DNA from 3 places in the Streptomyces noursei ATCC 11455 genome. Region 3 is predicted to be linked to each of the others. Evidence: riboswitches for the same ligand, from Rfam matches in the RefSeq annotation. Region 3 holds a riboswitch; each other region holds the start of a gene.

What was found. A riboswitch is a leader RNA that binds a small molecule or an ion and turns the genes downstream of it on or off. The one in region 3 is predicted to bind cobalamin.
Region 1: it holds a riboswitch for cobalamin, as region 3 does, so the genes downstream of both, nicT (Nickel transporter NicT) here and SNOUR_RS35290 (CbtB domain-containing protein) in region 3, are expected to answer to the same signal.
Region 2: it holds a riboswitch for cobalamin, as region 3 does, so the genes downstream of both, SNOUR_RS14625 (ribonucleoside-diphosphate reductase subunit alpha) here and SNOUR_RS35290 (CbtB domain-containing protein) in region 3, are expected to answer to the same signal.

What each region holds. Positions count from the first base shown of each region.
Region 1 is NZ_CP011533.1:6,431,644-6,437,631, forward strand. Features, by position in the region: gene SNOUR_RS27290 (GNAT family N-acetyltransferase) at 1-104, opposite strand, end outside; gene SNOUR_RS27295 (VOC family protein) at 337-837, shown strand; gene nicT (Nickel transporter NicT) at 949-2,163, opposite strand; cobalamin riboswitch at 2,195-2,408, opposite strand; gene SNOUR_RS27305 (alpha/beta fold hydrolase) at 2,477-3,328, opposite strand; gene SNOUR_RS27310 (MarR family winged helix-turn-helix transcriptional regulator) at 3,325-4,020, opposite strand; gene SNOUR_RS27315 (nucleoside/nucleotide kinase family protein) at 4,146-4,802, opposite strand; gene SNOUR_RS27320 (TetR/AcrR family transcriptional regulator) at 4,909-5,493, shown strand; gene SNOUR_RS27325 (methyltransferase) at 5,677-5,988, opposite strand, start outside.
Region 2 is NZ_CP011533.1:3,530,371-3,536,358, forward strand. Features, by position in the region: gene mctP (monocarboxylate uptake permease MctP) at 1-1,326, shown strand, start outside; gene SNOUR_RS14620 (GNAT family N-acetyltransferase) at 1,633-2,136, shown strand; cobalamin riboswitch at 2,306-2,458, shown strand; gene SNOUR_RS14625 (ribonucleoside-diphosphate reductase subunit alpha) at 2,623-5,028, shown strand; gene SNOUR_RS14630 (ribonucleotide-diphosphate reductase subunit beta) at 5,031-5,988, shown strand, end outside.
Region 3 is NZ_CP011533.1:8,242,324-8,248,311, forward strand. Features, by position in the region: gene SNOUR_RS35270 (trypsin-like peptidase domain-containing protein) at 1-496, opposite strand, end outside; gene SNOUR_RS35275 (trypco2 family protein) at 493-792, opposite strand; gene SNOUR_RS35280 (CAP domain-containing protein) at 872-1,462, opposite strand; partial or broken gene mmsA (CoA-acylating methylmalonate-semialdehyde dehydrogenase) at 2,121-3,480, shown strand; cobalamin riboswitch at 3,549-3,696, shown strand; gene SNOUR_RS35290 (CbtB domain-containing protein) at 3,734-3,955, shown strand; gene SNOUR_RS35295 (CbtA family protein) at 3,977-4,729, shown strand; gene SNOUR_RS35300 (hypothetical protein) at 4,896-5,171, shown strand; gene SNOUR_RS35305 (histidine phosphatase family protein) at 5,199-5,789, opposite strand.

The DNA.
Region 1 (5,988 bases), 1.8 Mb from region 3:
AGCGCCCAGAACGCGTCCGTGGAGAGCCAGTGGTGGACCAGGTCGACGTCGAGCCGGTCCGGGTCCGTGGACAGTTCGTATCCATCTTCCCTGGTTGTGGTCATGGTGGGATCGTAGTGATGTTGCTTTTGTTTTCCAAGTAGGTGCTTGGAAAACAAAAGTGATGGCTTTGGGGTGGGGTGAGTGTCGGGAGGCTGTCGTTTGGTGGTGAATGGGGGGCTTTGGTGGTCCAGGGGAGGGGTGTATCGTGACTGGTGACTTGAAGTTTCAAGTAAATTGCGTGCGCACCGGCAGACACACGGCGGGGGACGAGTTGAGGTAAGGAATGGAGGATCGATGTCCGTACGGCGGCTCAATCACGCGGTGCTGTACATCCGTGAGGTGGCGCGGTCGGTGGCGTTCTACACCGAGGTGCTGGGATTCACGGTCGACGTGGAGATTCCGGGGCGGGCGGCCTTTCTGAGCGCGCCCGATTCGCACAACGACCACGATCTGGGGCTGTTCGCGGTGGGGCCGGACGCGCCCGGGCCGGAGGGCGGCCGGATCGGGCTGTACCACCTGGCCTGGGAGGTCGGGACGCTGGGCGATCTCTCGGTGATCGCGGAACGGCTGCGGGAGCGGGGCGCGCTGGTGGGGACCAGCGACCACCTGGTCTCCAAGTCGCTCTACGCGCGGGACCCGGACGGCAACGAGTTCGAGGTGATGTGGCGGGTGCCGCGGGAGGACTGGCCGGGGGCGGAGGTGGCGGACCGGCTGCGGCCGCTCGACCTGGCGGCGGCGCTGGAGCGCTGGGGCCCGGACCTGCTGACCGGAGCGGCGGCCGGCTCGGCCACCTGAGGCGTCGCGCGGACGAGCGCTGTCGGTGTGCGTGCTGCCCGTGGAGTGCGGCCTTTCCCTCCGTCCCTTGTTAAGGGGGAGGGGGAGGCCGCATCCCACGGGCGGTGGTGCTCAGGGGGTGTCGGGGGACGGGGTGTCGGTGTCCCCGGTGCGGGGTGCCGGGACGGTGTCGTCGGCGGGCCGGGCGTTCGCCGTGCGGGCGGTCCAGCGCTTCTCGACGCCGCCCAGGCGCCAGTACGCCAGCGCCGCGGCCCACACCACGACGAACAGGCCGACGATGATGAAGCCCACGTTGTCCAGGTCGAGGGAGGAGATCCCGGCCGTCAGCGGGTCGTCCAGCCCGAACTTGTCGTGCAGGACGGTCACCAGCTCGATGGTGCCGATGAGGAACGCGACCGCGATCGACAGGCCCGTGATGGTGAGGTTGTAGTAGACCTTGCGCACCGGGTTGGAGAACGCCCACTGGTAGGCGAAGTTCATGAACGTGCCGTCCAGGGTGTCGAACAGGCTCATCCCGGCGGCGAACAGCAGCGGCAGGCACAGGATCGCGTACCAGGGCAGGCCCGCCGCGGCACCGCTGCCCGCCATCACCATCAGCGTCACCTCGGTCGCGGTGTCGAAGCCGAGGCCGAAGAGGAAACCGAGCGGGAACATCTGGCCGGGCCGGCTGATGGACTTGGTGAGACGGCCCAGGATCCGGTTCATGAAGCCCCGGGAATCCAGGTGCCGCTCCAGCTCCTGCTCGTCGTACGCGCCCGCCCGCATCGCCCGGAAGACCTTCAGGATGCCGACCAGGGCGATGAGGTTGAGGGCGGCGATGAGGTAGAGGAAGGTGCCGGAGACGGTCGTGCCGACGAGGCCGAGCACCTGGTGTGTACGGGAGTTGTCGTTCATCAGCGTGCCGGCGAGCTGGGCGCCGCCCGCCACCAGCGCGGCCATCACGACGACCACGCTGGAGTGGCCGAGGGCGAACCAGAAGCCCACCGAGACCGGCCGTTTGCCGTCGGCCATCAGCTTGCGGGTGGTGTTGTCGATCGCCGCGATGTGGTCGGCGTCGAAGGCGTGCCGCATGCCCAGGGTGTACGCGGTGATGCCGAGGCCGGCACCGAACACCTGGCTGCCGACCGTGTAGTGGCCCGGCACGACCAGCAGGAACAGCACGCCGAAGGCGACGATGTGCAGCACGGCGATCACGGTCATCAGCCCGGCCGTGCGGACGGTGTCCCGACGCTGCCAGCGGAAGGAACCGGTGGATCCGGATATGCCGCCGAGGGACGCGTCGCGGGGGGAGGGGGAATTTCCCGGGGTATTCGTGGACAGGGCCATTCGGCCATCACGCTCCAGCACCTCGTGGATCAGTTCGTGAGATGCCGTGGCCGGTCTCCTGGCTTACGGGTGCACGCGTCCGCCCCGCCTTCCCGGCCGCAGGCTGCGGTCAGTGGCGCCGTACGCGCACCGGGCGCGTACGGAGAGGGGTGGAAACTCCCCGATCACAGTGGCGAGGGCCGCGCCGGCCTGGGACACAAGGTCCTGCACCGGTCTTCCCGATCACCACGGCCCGGTCACTCTAGCGGGCGCCGAGGGCAGCGGGCCGGCCCGGTGGCGCCCCGGGCCCTCGCCCGGGGCGGGACGGGCCGTCTCAGAGGGCCAGGGACGACAGGAAGGCGTGCAATTCCTGGTCGAAGAGCGGGGTGTTCTCCAGGTTCACCATATGGCCCGCGGCGGGGACGCGGATGCGGCGGGCGCCGGGGACCTGTAGCGCTATGGCGTGGGCGTTGGCGGATATGTCGGTGGAGTCGAGGTCGCCGTCGAGGACGGTGGTCGGCACCTTGATCTCGGCCAGGCGGTCCGCGGCGCCGACCTCCAGGGGCATGCCGGCGCCCACACCGTCGGCGTGCACCTCGACATTGGCGCTCGCGGAGGCACGCATCCGCTCCCGGAAGCCGGGGTGCACGGCGGACGGCGCGCGGTACGGCCCGTCCACCCACATCCGGAGGAAGTGCTCCACATAGCGCTCCGCGCCGTCCGGTGCACCGATCGCGGCGACCTGCCCCCGGATGTGCTCCAGGACGAAGGGGTCGGTGAAGGGGCGACCGCTGACCCCGGGGGCGGCGAGGAAGAGGGCCGAGACCCGGTCCGGGTGGGCGAGCGCGGTGTCCAGCGCGACCCGGGAGCCGTGCGAGAGGCCGACGAGGACGGCGCGCGGTATGTCGAGCGCGTCCAGCAGGGCCGCCAGGTCGTCGTGGTTGGCCCAGTCGCCCGTCACCGTGGAGGAGAGGCCGTGGCCGCGGGAGTCGTAACGGACCACCCGCAGGCCGGAGTTGACCAGCCAGGAGAACTGCTCGTCCCACATGTGCTGGTCGAGCATGCCGCCGTGCAGCAGCACCACCGCAGGTCCCGAGCCGGCCGTCTCGTAGAACAGCTCGCCGTCGTCGGCGATCGGCACGGTGCCGTTGTCGATCTCGGACCATGCCTGGAAGTCGTGGGTCATGCTGCGGGGCCTTCTGTCTGCGTCGGGCGGTCGGCTGGTCGGGCGGGCGCCGGCGGTCGGTGCCCGTGTGCGGGCGGTATCGCGGCCTGTGCGTCCTCCTGGTCGGCGGCGTCCGGCATTTCGGGATTGCCGCTTTCCTCCGGGGGAACGCGCGAGCCGTCCGCCAAGTGCCGGAATTCCTCGCCGAGCCGATCCAGGACCCGCAGCGCCGTGCGGACCTCCCCGGGCGACAGGTCGGCCAGCCCGCGGCGGAGTTCCGCCGCCTCGGCGTCCTGTATCCCGCGCATCACCTCGGTGCCCTCGTCGGTGAGCCGGATCAGCGACGAGCGGCGGTGCGCGGGATTGGGGGCCGTCACGACCAGGCCCAGATCCGCCGCGTGGTTCACCCAGCGCTGCACCGGCTGTCGGTCCAGGCCCAGGGAGCGCGCCAACTGCGGGACGGTGCGCGGCCCGTGGGTGCGCAGTGCGTCGAGCAGGGCGTGCTCGCCGGCGGTCATGCCGGTGCCTTCCAGTTCCCGCTCCACGGCGCGCACGATCGTCCGGTGCAGCGGCCACAGCCGCCGGATGACGTCGTGCAACAGCTCCTCGGTCGCCGCCGGCGGGTCGGCGGTCCGTCGGGTGTCGACGGCATCGGAATCCGCGCCGATGCCCTGGCCGGCGCCATGGCCGGCATCCCCCTCGATGACACTCATGCTGTCATGATGACATCCATGATGTCATTTTGGAAGGGGTGTTGATACCCGGCCGAGGAGAAGGGGTGCGGCGCGGAGCCGAGTTGGGGTCGCGTCGGGACCGGCGGCGGTGGGGTCCGGGCGGGTCAGTCGTCCGTCCGGGGCGGGGCCTCGTCCTCGGTGAAGGTCACGACGAGGTCGGCCCGGGGGCGGGTGGCCGCCACGAGGCGGGCGTTGGCCTCGTCGGAGGTGCGGACGAAATCCTCGGCGTCGATGCGCAGGCGGCCGAACCGCTCGTGGCGGGCGATCAGCCGCCGCACCCGCTCCTGGCCGTCCAGTTCCATGAACCAGACCTCGTCGAGCAGTTCGCGGATCCGCGCCCAGGGGTCGGAGTGCAGCAGGAGGTAGTTGCCCTCGGTGATGACGAGCGGGATGTGCGGGGCCACCGGGATGCTGCCGGCGACCGGCTCCTCGATGCGGCGGTCGAACGCGGGGGCGTAGACGGGTGTGCCGGGTTCGGGGGAGCGCAGGCGGGACAGCAGGGCCGCGTAACCGGCCGGGTCGAAGGTGTCCGGCGCCCCCTTGCGGTCCGTGCGGCCCAGGCGGCGCAACTCCGTCTCGGCGAGGTGGAAGCCGTCCATCGGGACGAGCGCCGCCTGGCCGGTCAGCTCCGCCGCCAGCCAGGCGGCGAGGGTGGACTTGCCGGCGCCCGGAGGCCCGGCGATGCCGAGCAGCCGGCGCCGGCCGGGCGTCGCGGAAGCGGCGAGCCGGCGGGCCCGGGCCGCGAGGTCGTCGAGGTTCATGATGGGTCCATCGTGCCTGATGGGGCGGGGTCGGCGCCGGGCAACCGGCCCGGCCCGCCGGACGTCGTCCGATTCCGCCCGGTGTGCGGCCAGTAGCATCGGCGGTGTGCCCCGTACCGCCGCCTCCGCCAGCTCTCCTGCCCCGCAGCGCCGGCCGCGCGCCGACGCCGAGCGCAATCGCGGCCGGGTGCTGGACGCCGCACGGGAGATGCTGCGGGCGCACGGCGACGAGGCACAGATGCCCGAGATCGCACGTGCCGCGGGCGTCGGGATCGGGACGGTCTACCGGCACTTCCCCAATCGGGCCGCGCTGATCGCCGCCGTGGGGGAGCAACGGCAGGCGGAGATCGTGGAGTTCGGGCGCAGCCGCTGCCTGGCGTGCCCGACCGCCGCCGAGGGGCTGGCCGCCTATCTCACGCACATCGGGGAGGTGCTCGACGCCGAGCGCGGGCTCTCCGCGGCGATCGAGGCGGCGTTCGGCTCCACCGAACCGGCCGGCGAGGGCCGGGAGCGCGCCGAGGGGGTCGCCGCCCAACTCCTCGCCCGCGGCAAGGAGGAGGGGTCGGTCCGGGCGGACGCCGAGGTGGAGGACGTGGTGATGGCGGTGTGCGGACTGGCCGCGGTGATCCGCAACGGCGCCGGTGACTGGCACCGCTATGTGCGCACCGTCTGCGCCGGGCTGCGGCCGTAGGGCCTGTTCGAGGAGACGACCGTGGGGCCCGTTCGAGAAGGCGAGAAGAACGAGAAAACGGGGCGACGAGAAAACGGGGCGACGGGGCGGCAGGGGAGGCCCGGCACGGGGCGCCCCGGGCGGTGTGCTTCCGATACTTTCCGTCGGCCGCCCGTGGGGTACGCCCGGCCGCCCCGTCCTCGTTCAGTCCGCCGTGCCCAGCCGCCACAGGGACGTGACCTCCGCGGCGCGGGCCACGTGGAGCGGGTCGGAGGTGTCCTGGGCGCGTGGGTGCCGGGGGGCGATGTCGAGCCGGTCGAGGACGGTGAGGCCGCCCCGGGCGAAGGCGTCGAGGAGTTCGGCGCGTGACCGCAGGCCGAGGTGTTCGGCCAGGTCGGAGAGGATGAGCCAGCCCTCGCCGCCCGGGGTCAGATGGTCGGCCAGACCGGTCAGGAAGCCGTGCAGCATCCGGTTGCCGGGGTCGTAGACCGCGTGCTCCACGGGAGAGGTCGGCTT
Region 2 (5,988 bases), 4.7 Mb from region 3:
TGGTCGGTCTCGCACCGGCACGGGTACGTCACCACCTCCGACTTCGTCCGCGGCCGCTTCGGCTCCAAGGGCCTGTCGCTGGCGGTGGCGCTCACCGGCCTGCTCGCCACGATGCCCTACATCGCGCTCCAACTCGTCGGCATCCAGGCCGTGCTGGACGTGATGGGGGTCGGCGGCGGCGAGCACGCCAACTGGTTCGTCAAGGACCTGCCGCTGCTGATCGCGTTCGCCGTGCTGGCCGCGTACACCTACTCCTCGGGCCTGCGGGCGCCCGCGCTGATCGCGTTCGTCAAGGACGGGCTGATCTACCTCGTCATCGTGGTGGCGATCATCTACATCCCGATCAAGCTGGGCGGCTTCGGCGAGATCTTCCACTCGGCCAAGGAAACGCTCGCCGTGCACGGGCCGACCGGCAAACCGCGCGGTGAACTGGCCAGCGGCCCCAACGCGCAGTGGGCGTACGCGACGCTCGCGCTCGGCTCGGCGCTGGCGCTGTTCATGTACCCGCACTCGATCACCGCGACGCTCTCCTCGCGCAGCCGCAACGTCATCCGCCGCAACACCACGATCCTGCCGCTCTACTCCCTGATGCTGGGCCTCCTCGCGCTGCTCGGCTTCATGGCGATCAAGGCCGGCACGGACACCCGGGGCAATGCGCAGTTGGCGATCCCGCAGCTCTTCGCGGACATGTTCCCCAGCTGGTTCGCCGGGGTGGCGTTCGCCGCGATCGGCATCGGCGCGCTGGTGCCCGCGGCGATCATGTCGATCGCCGCCGCCAACCTCTTCACCCGGAACGTCTACAAGGACTTCCTCAAGCCCACCGCCACGCCCGAGCAGGAGCACAAGGTCGCCAAGCTGGTCTCCCTGCTGGTCAAGGTCGGAGCGCTGGTCTTCGTCCTCACCATGGACAAGACCGTCGCGATCAACTTCCAGCTGCTGGGCGGCATCTGGATCCTGCAGACCATGCCGGCGCTGGTCGGCGGCCTCTTCACCCGGTGGTTCCACCGCTGGGCGCTGCTGGCCGGCTGGGCGATCGGCATGGTCTACGGCACCCTCGCCGCGTACGGGGTGGCCAGCCCGACCCAGAAGCACTTCGGCGGCTCCAGCGCGGAGATCCCCGGGATCGGCGAGATCGGCTACATCGGCCTCACCGCGTTCGTGCTGAACGTGGTGGTGACGGTCGTCCTGACGGTCGTCCTCAAGGCCCTCAAGGCCCCTGAGGGCACCGACGAGACCTCCCCCGACGACTACACCGCCGACCTCGGCGACAAGGGCGTCGTCGCCGACCTGCCGCCGGCGACGACGGGTGCGCCGGCGGGGCACTGAGGCGCGCCGACACCTACGGTCGAGGGCCGCCGCGCTCCCCCAGGGGCGCGGCGGCCCTCCGCCGTGCAGGGGACGCACGCGGCCGAGGGGGCAGTCCGTCAGCCGCCGGGTGTCGAACGCCCTGCCCACCGGTGACGGGAGGGAGAGCGGATCGCCGGGCGGGGTCATGGAACCTTCTCCTTCCGGAGAGCTGCGGAGTGGCGGAGCGGAGACCTCTGACACCGACCATAACGACGGCCACTGACAGTGACGACCGCACTCAACGACCCGGCCGCACACGCCCGTTGGCTCGGTCACACTGGCCCCATGGACATCACGATCAGACCCGTACGCCAGGCGGAGTTCGAGACGGTCGGGGAGCTCGTGGCGGAGGTGTATCTGGCCGAGGGGTTGCTGCACGGCGGGGCGCACGATCCGTACGCGGCGGAGCTGCGGAAGGTGGCGCACCGCGCGGAGCACGCCGAGGTGCTGGTGGCCGCGGACGGGGTGGACGGGGCGGTGCTGGGCGCGGTGACGTTCGCGGCGCACGGCAGCCCGTACGCGGAGTTGGCCGGGCCCGGGGAGGGCGAGTTCCGGATGCTGGCGGTGCGGCCCGAGGGGCGCGGGCGCGGCATCGGGGAGGCCCTGGTGCGGGCCTGTCTGACGCGGGCGCGGGCGCTGGGGCTGCGCGGGATGGTGCTGTCGAGCCAGCAGCACCTGCTGCCGGCGCACCGGCTCTACCGGCGGCTGGGGTTCGCGCGGGCGGCCGAGCGGGACTGGGCCCCGGTGCCCGGTCTCACGCTGTGGGCGTTCGCCCGCGAGCTGACCTGAGCGGCGTTCCGGCGGGCTCCGAGCCGCCTTCGGGCGGGCCGCCGGCGGGATTTCGGCGGGGTTCCGAGGCGTTTCGGAGGGGATCCGGGCGAGTCGGCGCTTCGTACACCTGGGGGAATGGTATGAGGCGGCGACACAAGATGTGGGGGTGCGTGCGGGGAGCGACACAAGATGTATGCTCGTCCTCGCTGTCGCCGCAGGGGAATCCGGTGCGAATCCGGAACTGTCCCGCAACGGTGTGCGAGCGCGGACCACGGCCCTTTCCCCAAGGGCCGGTCGAGCGCTCCCGAGTCCGAGGACCTGCCGACGGTACGCCCGCACCGCCATCGGTGCGGCGTCGATACGTCCGGGCCCCGAGGGATGGGCAGATGGACGCCGCGCGGCCGACCCGCGCACCCCCGGTTCGCCGCGGGGTGCCCCCTGCCCGCACGGCTCCCGTCATGCCGCCACCCCTCCCGGCCCCCGCCGAGTGAGGGAGAGCATCAGGTGACCATCGCGCCAACGGAGCCAGCGTCAGACGCCGAGGTCGTGCAGCCCGTGGTGGCCGCGCCTCCCGCGCACGCGGACGGGCCGGGCACCGCCCTGCTGCGGACGCTGACCGAGCTGACCGCGGACCTGACCGCGACCGACCCCGGCAAGGTGGCCGCCGCCGCGCTGCGCGGCCGGCACCCCGGGTCCGACGAGGCCGAGTTGCGGGCGCTGGCCACCGAGGCCGCGGCCGGGCTGATCGCCGACGAGCCGCAGTACTCCAAGCTCGCCGCGCGGCTGCTCACCCTCGCCGTCGCCGAGGAGGCCGCCGGTCAGGGCGCCACCTCCTTCTCGGCGTCGATCGCGGTCGGCCACCAGGAGGGGCTGATCGCGGACGTCACCGCCGCGTTCGTCGACACCCACGCCGAGCGGCTGGACGCGCTGGTCGACAGGGCACTGGAGGCCGGCGCCGACGACCGGTTCGGGTACTTCGGGCTGCGCACCCTGCACTCGCGCTATCTGCTGCGGCACCCCACCACCCGCAAGGTGATCGAGACGCCCCAGCACTTCCTGCTGCGGGTGGCCTGCGGGCTCGCCGAGGACGACTCGGCGCGGGCGCTCGCGGACGTCGCCGAGCTGTACCGGATGACCAGCACGCTCTCCTACCTACCGTCCTCCCCCACGCTCTTCAACTCCGGCACCCGCCACCCGCAGATGTCCTCCTGCTATCTGCTGGACTCCCCGCTGGACGAGCTGGACTCCATCTACGACCGCTACCACCAGGTGGCCCGGCTCTCGAAGCACGCCGGCGGGATCGGCCTGTCGTACTCCCGGATCCGCGCCCGCGGTTCGCTGATCCGCGGCACCAACGGGCACTCCAACGGCATCGTGCCGTTCCTGCGCACCCTGGACGCGTCGGTGGCCGCGGTCAACCAGGGCGGCCGCCGCAAGGGCGCGGCCTGCGTCTACCTGGAGAGCTGGCACGCCGACATCGAGGAATTCCTGGAGCTGCGGGACAACACCGGCGAGGAGGCCCGCCGGACCCACAACCTCAACATCGCGCACTGGATCCCGGACGAGTTCATGCGCCGGGTGGAGGCGGACGCGGACTGGTCGCTGTTCTCCCCCTCGGACGTGCCCGAGCTCGTCGACCTGTGGGGCGAGGAGTTCGACACCGCCTACCGGGCGGCGGAGGCCGCGGGCAAGGCCCTCAAGCAGGTGCCGGCCAGGGTGCTGTACTCCCGGATGATGCGCACCCTGGCGCAGACCGGCAACGGCTGGATGACGTTCAAGGACGCCGCCAACCGCACCGCCAACCAGACCGCCGAGCCCGGCCGGGTCGTGCACTCCTCCAACCTGTGCACCGAGATCCTGGAGGTCACCGACGACGGCGAGACCGCGGTCTGCAACCTGGGGTCGGTCAACCTCGCGGCCCACCTGGGCGCCGAGGGCGAGATGGACTGGGAGCGGCTGGACGCCACCGTCCGCACCGCCGTGACCTTCCTCGACCGGGTCGTGGACATCAACTTCTACCCGACCGAGCAGGCCGCCGCCTCCAACTCCCGCTGGCGGCCGGTCGGTCTGGGCCTGATGGGCCTGCAGGACGTCTTCTTCCGGCTGCGGCTGCCGTTCGACTCGGCCGAGGCCCGGGAGCTGTCCACCCGCATCTCCGAGCGGATCATGCTGGCCGCCTACGAGGCGTCCGCCGACCTCGCCGAGCGGCACGGCCCGCACGCGGCCTGGTCCGCGACCCGTACGGCGCGCGGCGTGCTGCACCCGGACCACTACCCGAACGCAGAGCCGCGCTGGGCGGACCGCTGGACGGCGCTGCGCACCCGGATCGCCGCGACCGGGATGCGCAACTCGCTGCTGCTGGCCATCGCGCCGACCGCCACCATCGCCTCCATCGCCGGCGTCTACGAGTGCATCGAGCCGCAGGTCTCCAACCTCTTCAAGCGCGAGACGCTGTCCGGTGAGTTCCTCCAGGTCAACACGTACCTGATCGAGGAGCTCAAGGAGTTGGGCCTGTGGGACGCGCGGACCCGGGACGCGCTGCGGGAGGCCAACGGCTCCGTCCAGGAGCTGGCCTGGATCCCCGAGGACGTCCGGTACCGCTACCGCACGGCCTGGGAGATCCCCCAGCGCGCCCTGATCGACATGGCCGCGGACCGCACGCCGTACCTGGACCAGAGCCAGTCGCTCAACCTCTTCATGGCGTCGCCGACCATCGGCAAGCTCAGCTCGATGTACGCCTACGCCTGGAAGCGCGGCATCAAGACCACGTACTACCTGCGCTCGCGGCCGGCGACCCGGATCGCCCAGTCGGCCCGCGCCGCGTCCGTCCCCGCACAGCTGCCGGTGGCCGACCCCGAGGCGGTCGCCTGCTCCCTGGAAAACCCCGAGTCCTGCGAGGCATGCCAGTAATCATGACCACTGCACCCGAGAAGAACGCCGGCGCCGCCCACACCGTCACCACCGGCGGCCGCAAGAACCTCCTCGACCCGGGGTTCGAGCTGACCCTGCGCCCCATGCGCTACCCGGACTTCTACGACCGCTACCGGGACGCGATCAAGAACACCTGGACCGTGGAGGAGGTCGACCTCCACTCCGACGTCGCCGACCTCGCCAAGCTCTCCCCGGGCGAGCAGCACCTCATCGGCCGTCTGGTGGCGTTCTTCGCCACCGGCGACTCGATCGTGGCCAACAACCTCGTCCTGACGCTGTACAAGCACATCAACTCCCCCGAGGCGCGGCTCTACCTGAGCCGTCAGCTCTTCGAGGAGGCGGTGCACGTCCAGTTCTATCTGACGCTGCTGGACACCTACCTCCCCGACCCGGACGACCGGGCCGCCGCCTTCGCCGCGGTGGAGAACATCCCGTCCATCCGCGAGAAGGCGGAGTTCTGCTTCCGGTGGATGGACCACGTCGAGCAGCTGGACCAGCTGGAGAGCAAGGCCGACCGCCGCCGCTTCCTGCTGAACCTGATCTGCTTCGCGGCGTGCATCGAGGGCCTGTTCTTCTACGGCGCGTTCGCGTACGTGTACTGGTTCCGCTCGCGCGGCCTGCTGCACGGCCTGGCCACCGGCACCAACTGGGTCTTCCGCGACGAGACCATGCACATGGACTTCGCGTTCTCGGTGGTGGACACCGTCCGCGAGGAGGAGCCCGACCTCTTCGACGACGCGCTCCAGCAGCAGGTCACCGACATGCTCAAGGAGGCCGTGGAGGCGGAGCTGCAGTTCGCCCGCGACCTGTGCGGCGACGGCCTGCCGGGCATGAACACCGACTCGATGCGCGAGTACCTCCAGTGCGTGGCCGACCAGCGGCTGCAACGCCTGGGCTTCGCCCCGGTGTACGGCTCGGAGAACCCGTTCTCCTTCATGG
Region 3 (5,988 bases):
CGATCTCCAGGGTGCCCTGGCGCTGGTTCGACAGCGGGACGGCCTGGCCGAGTGCGTGGTGGGTGTCCCGGTAGGAGGCGAGGGGATCGCGCTCCGGCGACGCGGCGTCGCGGCGCAGCTTGAACCTCGGGAACCCGAGCGCCGCGCAGTCCACCGGCTGCCCGACGCGGGCGAATCGCACCGGCGGCACCTCGACGGCGTACCGCTCGTCGGGGCCCGCCCCGTCCGCGATCTTCAGCAGGGCGATGTCCGCGGGGACGTCCGCCCAGACCGTCTCGCCGGGCACGTCCCGCACGCTGCCGTCCTGATGGACGAACCGCACCTGAACCGATGCCGCGTCGCCGATCACGTGCGCGGCGGTGAGCACCACGTCCCCGGTCATCCGGTAGCCCGAGCCGCGCCGGCCCGCGCCCGAGGGGCGGGTGGTGATGATCTGGACCGCCCGTGCCGGGTCGAGTCCCGCCGGCTCCCCGGTCCCGCTCGGCGCGGGAGTCACTGTTCGTGGGCGTCGGCCGGGCCGGAGACGAACGGGTGAGCGTTCGTCCCGGCCAGGGTCGGCTGCAGGGCCAGTTTGATGCGTTGGGTCGTGGTGGCGCCGGCGGTCGCCTCCGCCCCGGCCTCCACCACCCAGAACCGCACCTTCGCCCCGCCCTGTGCCGTCCGCTCCAGCGCGACCGACACCTCCAGCTCGACGGGTCCCAGTTCGAAGCGAAGCGCCTCACCCTCCGCGGCGGTGATCGCCTGTTCCAGCTCCGCCCTGAGATCCCTGATCACACTGGCTAACTCGATCACGCCAGGCTCCTTTGCCCGTCACCGGCAACCGACCCCCGTTACCCGATACCCAGGACCGTGGCCCGATGATGCGTCGCGGCTACGAGGCGGTGCCGAAATCCTGCGTCCAGTAGTTGCCGGGCTGTGCGAGGCCGACGCCGATCTCCTTGAACGAGCAGTCGAGGATGTTGCGCTTGTGGCCGGCGCTGGACATCCAGCCCACCATCACGCTCTCCGGGGTGGTGTAGCCGTAGGCGACGTTCTCGCCGTAGCTGTTCCAGTGGTAGCCGGCGCTCGTGAGCCGGGCACCCGGGTCGGACCCGTCGGATCCGGTATGCGACATGTTGTGGTGGTCCGCCATGTCCTTGCTGTGGGCTTGGGCGGCCTTTGTCAGCTTTGCGTTGAGGGTCAAGGGGGAGCAGCCGGCCTTGCCGCGCTCCTTGTTGACGAGTTCCAGTACGCGGGCCGTCGTGCCGGAGGTCGGCGCGGCGGAGGCGGCGGAGGCGGCGGCGTTCGGAGCCGAGGCGGGTGCCGCCGACACCGCGCCCGTCCGGTGGTGGTGGAAGTGCCCTGCCTCGTAGGGCTGTTCGCCGCGGCAGGCCATGGCGACGGAGGGGACGCCCACGGCGGCCACGGCGAGGGCGGCGACCGTTATCCGCCGGTGGTTCCGCGTCCTGCGGTGCTTGCTCATGCGTGACCTCGCTCGTTCGTTGCGGTTCGCCGTCGGACGGTCGGGTCCGCCCCGTTCCCGGTGCCTGGGTGGGGCGGGCGCCGCGCCGGCCGTCATTCTGAGAAGCGCCGCATATCCGGGGCAATGGGGCTTTCTCCTACCCGTGGTAGTAGGCCCCGTACCGGCTTGTCACGGGCGGATGGTCGTGCTGCCCGGCTCCCCGCGGACTCCCTTTGGGTCTGGCGTGACGTCAGGGGCCGGTGGTGCGCCGTTGAATGGGTGAAAGGGTCAGGGAGGCCGGCGGGCGCCGCCCGATGTGCGCGTCATCGCCAGATCAAGGCGGACAAAGCCCAATTTGTCGCCGTGGCGGGCTCTACTATGCGCCGTAGTTCGCGGCGCCGGCCCGTATGACGGATGTCACGGGCGGGGGCGGAGCGGGGCCGAGCGGGGTTCGGGGGCGCGTCGCGCGTGCATGTCGCGGACTGTCCGGCGTGGCGTCCCGTGGTGTCTGTGGCGCGCGGAAGGGGCGGCGGACGAGGGCCCCCGCGGCCCCCGCCGCCTGACGACCCTCGCGCCATACGCGATCCCGCGCCACCGACTGAGGCACGCCCCGCAACGCGCGGGCCTGCCCCGGTCAGCGCGCCATCCCCTGGATCCCACCTGACGAGAGCAGGAATCCATGGTCCGTGAACGAACCCATGAGCCCGTCCGCGACATCACCCACTTCGTGGGCGGCACCCACACCCCGGGAACCTCGGGGTCCTACGGCGACGTATGCGACCCCAACACCGGCCGGGGGTCCAGGCCCGGGTCCCGCTCGCCACCCGCGGTGAGACCGAGGCCGCCATCGCCGACGCGCCCGAGGCCAACGCGGCCTGGACGTCGTGGAGTTCGCCGCCGGCGTCCCGCACCTGCTGAAGGGCGAGTTCACCGACAATGCCGGCACCGGAATCGACGTCCACTTGCTGCACGCCCCGATCGGGGTGGCCGCCGGCATCACCCCGTTCAACTTCCCCGCGATGATTCCGCTCTGGCCGGCGGCACCGACCCTGGCCTGCGGGAACGCCGTCATCCTCAATCCCTCCGAGCGTGCCCCGTCCGTCCCGCTGCGGATCGCCGAACTGTTCCTGGCGGCGGGGCTGCCGCCGGGCGTGCTGAACGTCGTCAACGGCGGCAAGGAAGCCGTCGACACCCTGCTGACGGCCCCCAGGGTCGGGGCGCCCGGCTTCGGCGGCTCCACGCCGATCGCCGCCCACGTGTATGCCACCGCCGCCGCCCACGGCAAGCGCGCGCAGTGCTTCGGCGGCGCCAAGAACCACCTGATCGTGATGCCGGACGCCGACCTCGACCAGGCGGTGGACGCGTTGATCGGTGCCGGCTACGGCTCGGCGGACGAGCGCTGCATGGCGGTCTCCGTGGCGCGTCCCCGTCGGCGAGGGCCACCGCCGAGGCGCTCGTCGCGCGACTGGCGGAGCGCATCGGAGGGCTGCGGGTGGGCCGGAGCGACGACCCCGAGGCGGACTTCGGGTCGCTGGTCGGCCGGGACGCGGTGGACCGGGTGCGTTCCTATGTCGATGCGGGGGTGGCCGAGGGCGCCGAACTCGTCGTCGACGGCCGGGACTTCGCCCTGCCGGGCCACGAGGACGGGTTCTTCGCCGGGGCGTCGCTCTTCGACCGCGTCACGCCGGACATGCGGATCTACCAGGAGGAGATCTTCGGGCCCGTACTGTCCGTCGTCCGCGCCGCCGACTACGAGGAGGCCCTGCGGCTGCCCAGCGAGCACGCCTTCGGCAACGGCGTCGCCCTGTTCACCCGGGACGGCGACACGGCGCGCGACTTCACCCGGCGGGTGAACACCGGCATGGTCGGCGTCAACGTGCCCATTCCGGTGCCGGTCGCCCACCACACCTTCGGCGGCTTGGAAGCGCTCCGGCTTCGGCGACCTCAACCAGCACGGACCGGACGCCATCCGCTTCTATACCCGCACCAAGACCGTGACCTTCGTCGACAAGCGCCCGCCCCGCTTCACCCACCGCTGACCCGTCCAGCCACCGGCCGGGCCGCACCCGTCGGGTGCGGCGCAGGAGCGTTGGCCCGGCCTTGGCGATGCACCTGACACGCGGTACCTTCTCTTCGATAGCGACGACGGCGAAGCGGAAGCCGGTGGAAATCCGGCACGGTCGCGCCACTGTGTGCGACACGCCCCCCGGGGGTGTGTCGTGAGTCAGACCCGCGGCCCTCGTCCTGTGCACCACCGAGATGGGACGCGAACTCCCAGAAGGAGGTTCTGCCATGGCGCAGACCGTTGCCCAGCCGACATCCACCACTCCCGTCGTTCCCGCCACGCTGCCGCTGAAGGCGATCGCTCCGTGGGCGGTCTTCTTCGGCGTTCTGATGCTCGTCCTGCTCTACTTCGTGGGCGCGGAGCAGGGCGCCACGTCCGTGTTCAGCGGCACCGACGTGCACGAGTGGGTCCACGACGCCCGCCACCTGCTCGGTTTCCCCTGCCACTGACGCAAGGGACGCCCCAGCCGCATGAACTCCGCAACGGTAAGAAATCTGCTCGTACGAGGCATGCTCGCCGGCCTGGGCGCCGGCGTGCTGGCCCTCGTCGTCGCCTACGTCCTCGGTGAGCCGAGCGTCAACAGCGCGATCGGTTTCGAGGAGGCCCACTCCCACGAGCACGAGATGGAGGTCGTCTCCCGCACTCTGCAGTCCACCGCCGGTCTCGCCACCGGCGTCCTGGTCTACGGAGTGGCCTTCGGCGGCATCGCCGCCCTCGCCTTCTGCTTCGCACTCGGCCGCGTCGGACGCTTCGGCCCCCGGGCCACCGCACTGCTGCTGTCCGGCACCGCACTGCTGGCCGTGTACGTCGTGCCGTTCCTGAAGTACCCGGCCAACCCGCCGTCGGTGGGCGACCCGGACACCATCGGCAAGCGCACCACGCTGTACTTCCTGATGATGGTGCTCAGCGTCCTCCTGGCGGTCGCCGCCACCCAGCTGGGCAAGCGCCTCGCGCCCAGCCTGGGCACCTGGTGGGCGACCGTGGTCGCGGTGGCCGCCTTCGTCGTCGTGATCGGGCTGGCGTACCAGTTCCTGCCGGTCGTCAACGAGGTGCCGAAGGACTTCCCGGCCGCCCTGCTGTGGCGGTTCCGGCTCTCCGCACTGGCCGTCCAGGCCGTGCTGTGGGGCGGATTCGGGCTGCTCTTCGGTGAGTTGGCCGAGCGGCAGCTGCATCCCGCGCCGGCGAGAGCCTCGTCCGGACACACGGTTCCCGCCTCGAACTGAACGGGTTTGGGACACAAAAGGGCCCTTCGGAACTCTCCGAGGGCCCTTTTGCGTTATGCCGGACACGACGACGGAGGTCACGGTCACACACCACGGGCGGGCCGGTCCGGCCCGCCCGATCGGGGCACGGGTCGGGGCCGCCGGAGGCGACGAGCGGAGGAGCCGTATGGCCAGAACCCCCCAGCCGCGTCACATCACCCTCGGCGGCCGTGCGGCGGTGGCGCTGACCCTTGAGGAGTACGAGCGACTGATCGCGAGCCGCCGCCAGATCGGCGGCCAGAGCGCGCGGGTACGGGTGCTCGCCCAGCAGGTCAAACGGACCGAGCGACTGCTCTCGGAGCTGGAGGCCCTGGTCGGTGGCCCCGACGGCCGCACCGACACCGACCGCCTGCGCCGCGCGATCGCGGAGCTGCTCCGCCGCCACCGGGACGAGGCCCACTGACCCCACGCGGCACACCCGCCGCAGCCGTCAGCTGCCGGGCTCCGCGCCGGAGGCGAGGGCGCGCCCGAGCCGCAGGTTCCAGCGCCCGGACCGACCGCTGACCTCGGTGGCCGTGAGCGGGGGCACGTCGATCCGCCAGAACGCCTCCTCGGGCGCGCCCAGCACGTGTACCACCACCGCCCGTACGACCTCCGGTTCGACCACGGCGAGCGTCCTGCCGTCGGCCCGGCCGCAGGCGTCCAGCCACTGCGCGACACGCCCGCACAGGTCCCGCACCGACTCGCCGCCGTGCGGCGCCGCGCCGGGCTCGGTCAGCCACCGGGCCACCGCCTCGGGCTCGGCCGCCGCCACGTCGTCGAGGGTCCGCCCCGACCAGCGGCCGACGTCCAGGCCCGCGAGCTCCGGGCCCGACGGGTCGCCGTCGAGGCCGAGCGCCGCGGCCGTCTCCCGACAGCGCACGCTGGGCGAGACACGGACCCGGCCGGCGGCCGGCAGGGCACCGGCCGCCGCCCTGGCCTGTGCCGCTCCGCCGGCGTCGAGCGAACCGCCGTCGTCGAAGCGGCCCTGCCGCAGCGACGGGCCGATCGCCGGTGAGATGAGGGTGATGCGGCTGGTCACGCGGTGGCTCCTCCTGCTTCGGGCATGGCACTGCGTCCTGCCACGGGATACGGCACGTAGGTGAGTGTCCCGCGGCGGCCCGCACGACCGTGATCCCGTGCCGCTCGGCGGACCGTCGCGAACCTCCGCGTCCGGGCCGTTCGGGTGTCGGCAAAAGTAGCATCCGCATCATTCGCGGGTTGCGCGGATTCGCGGCCCG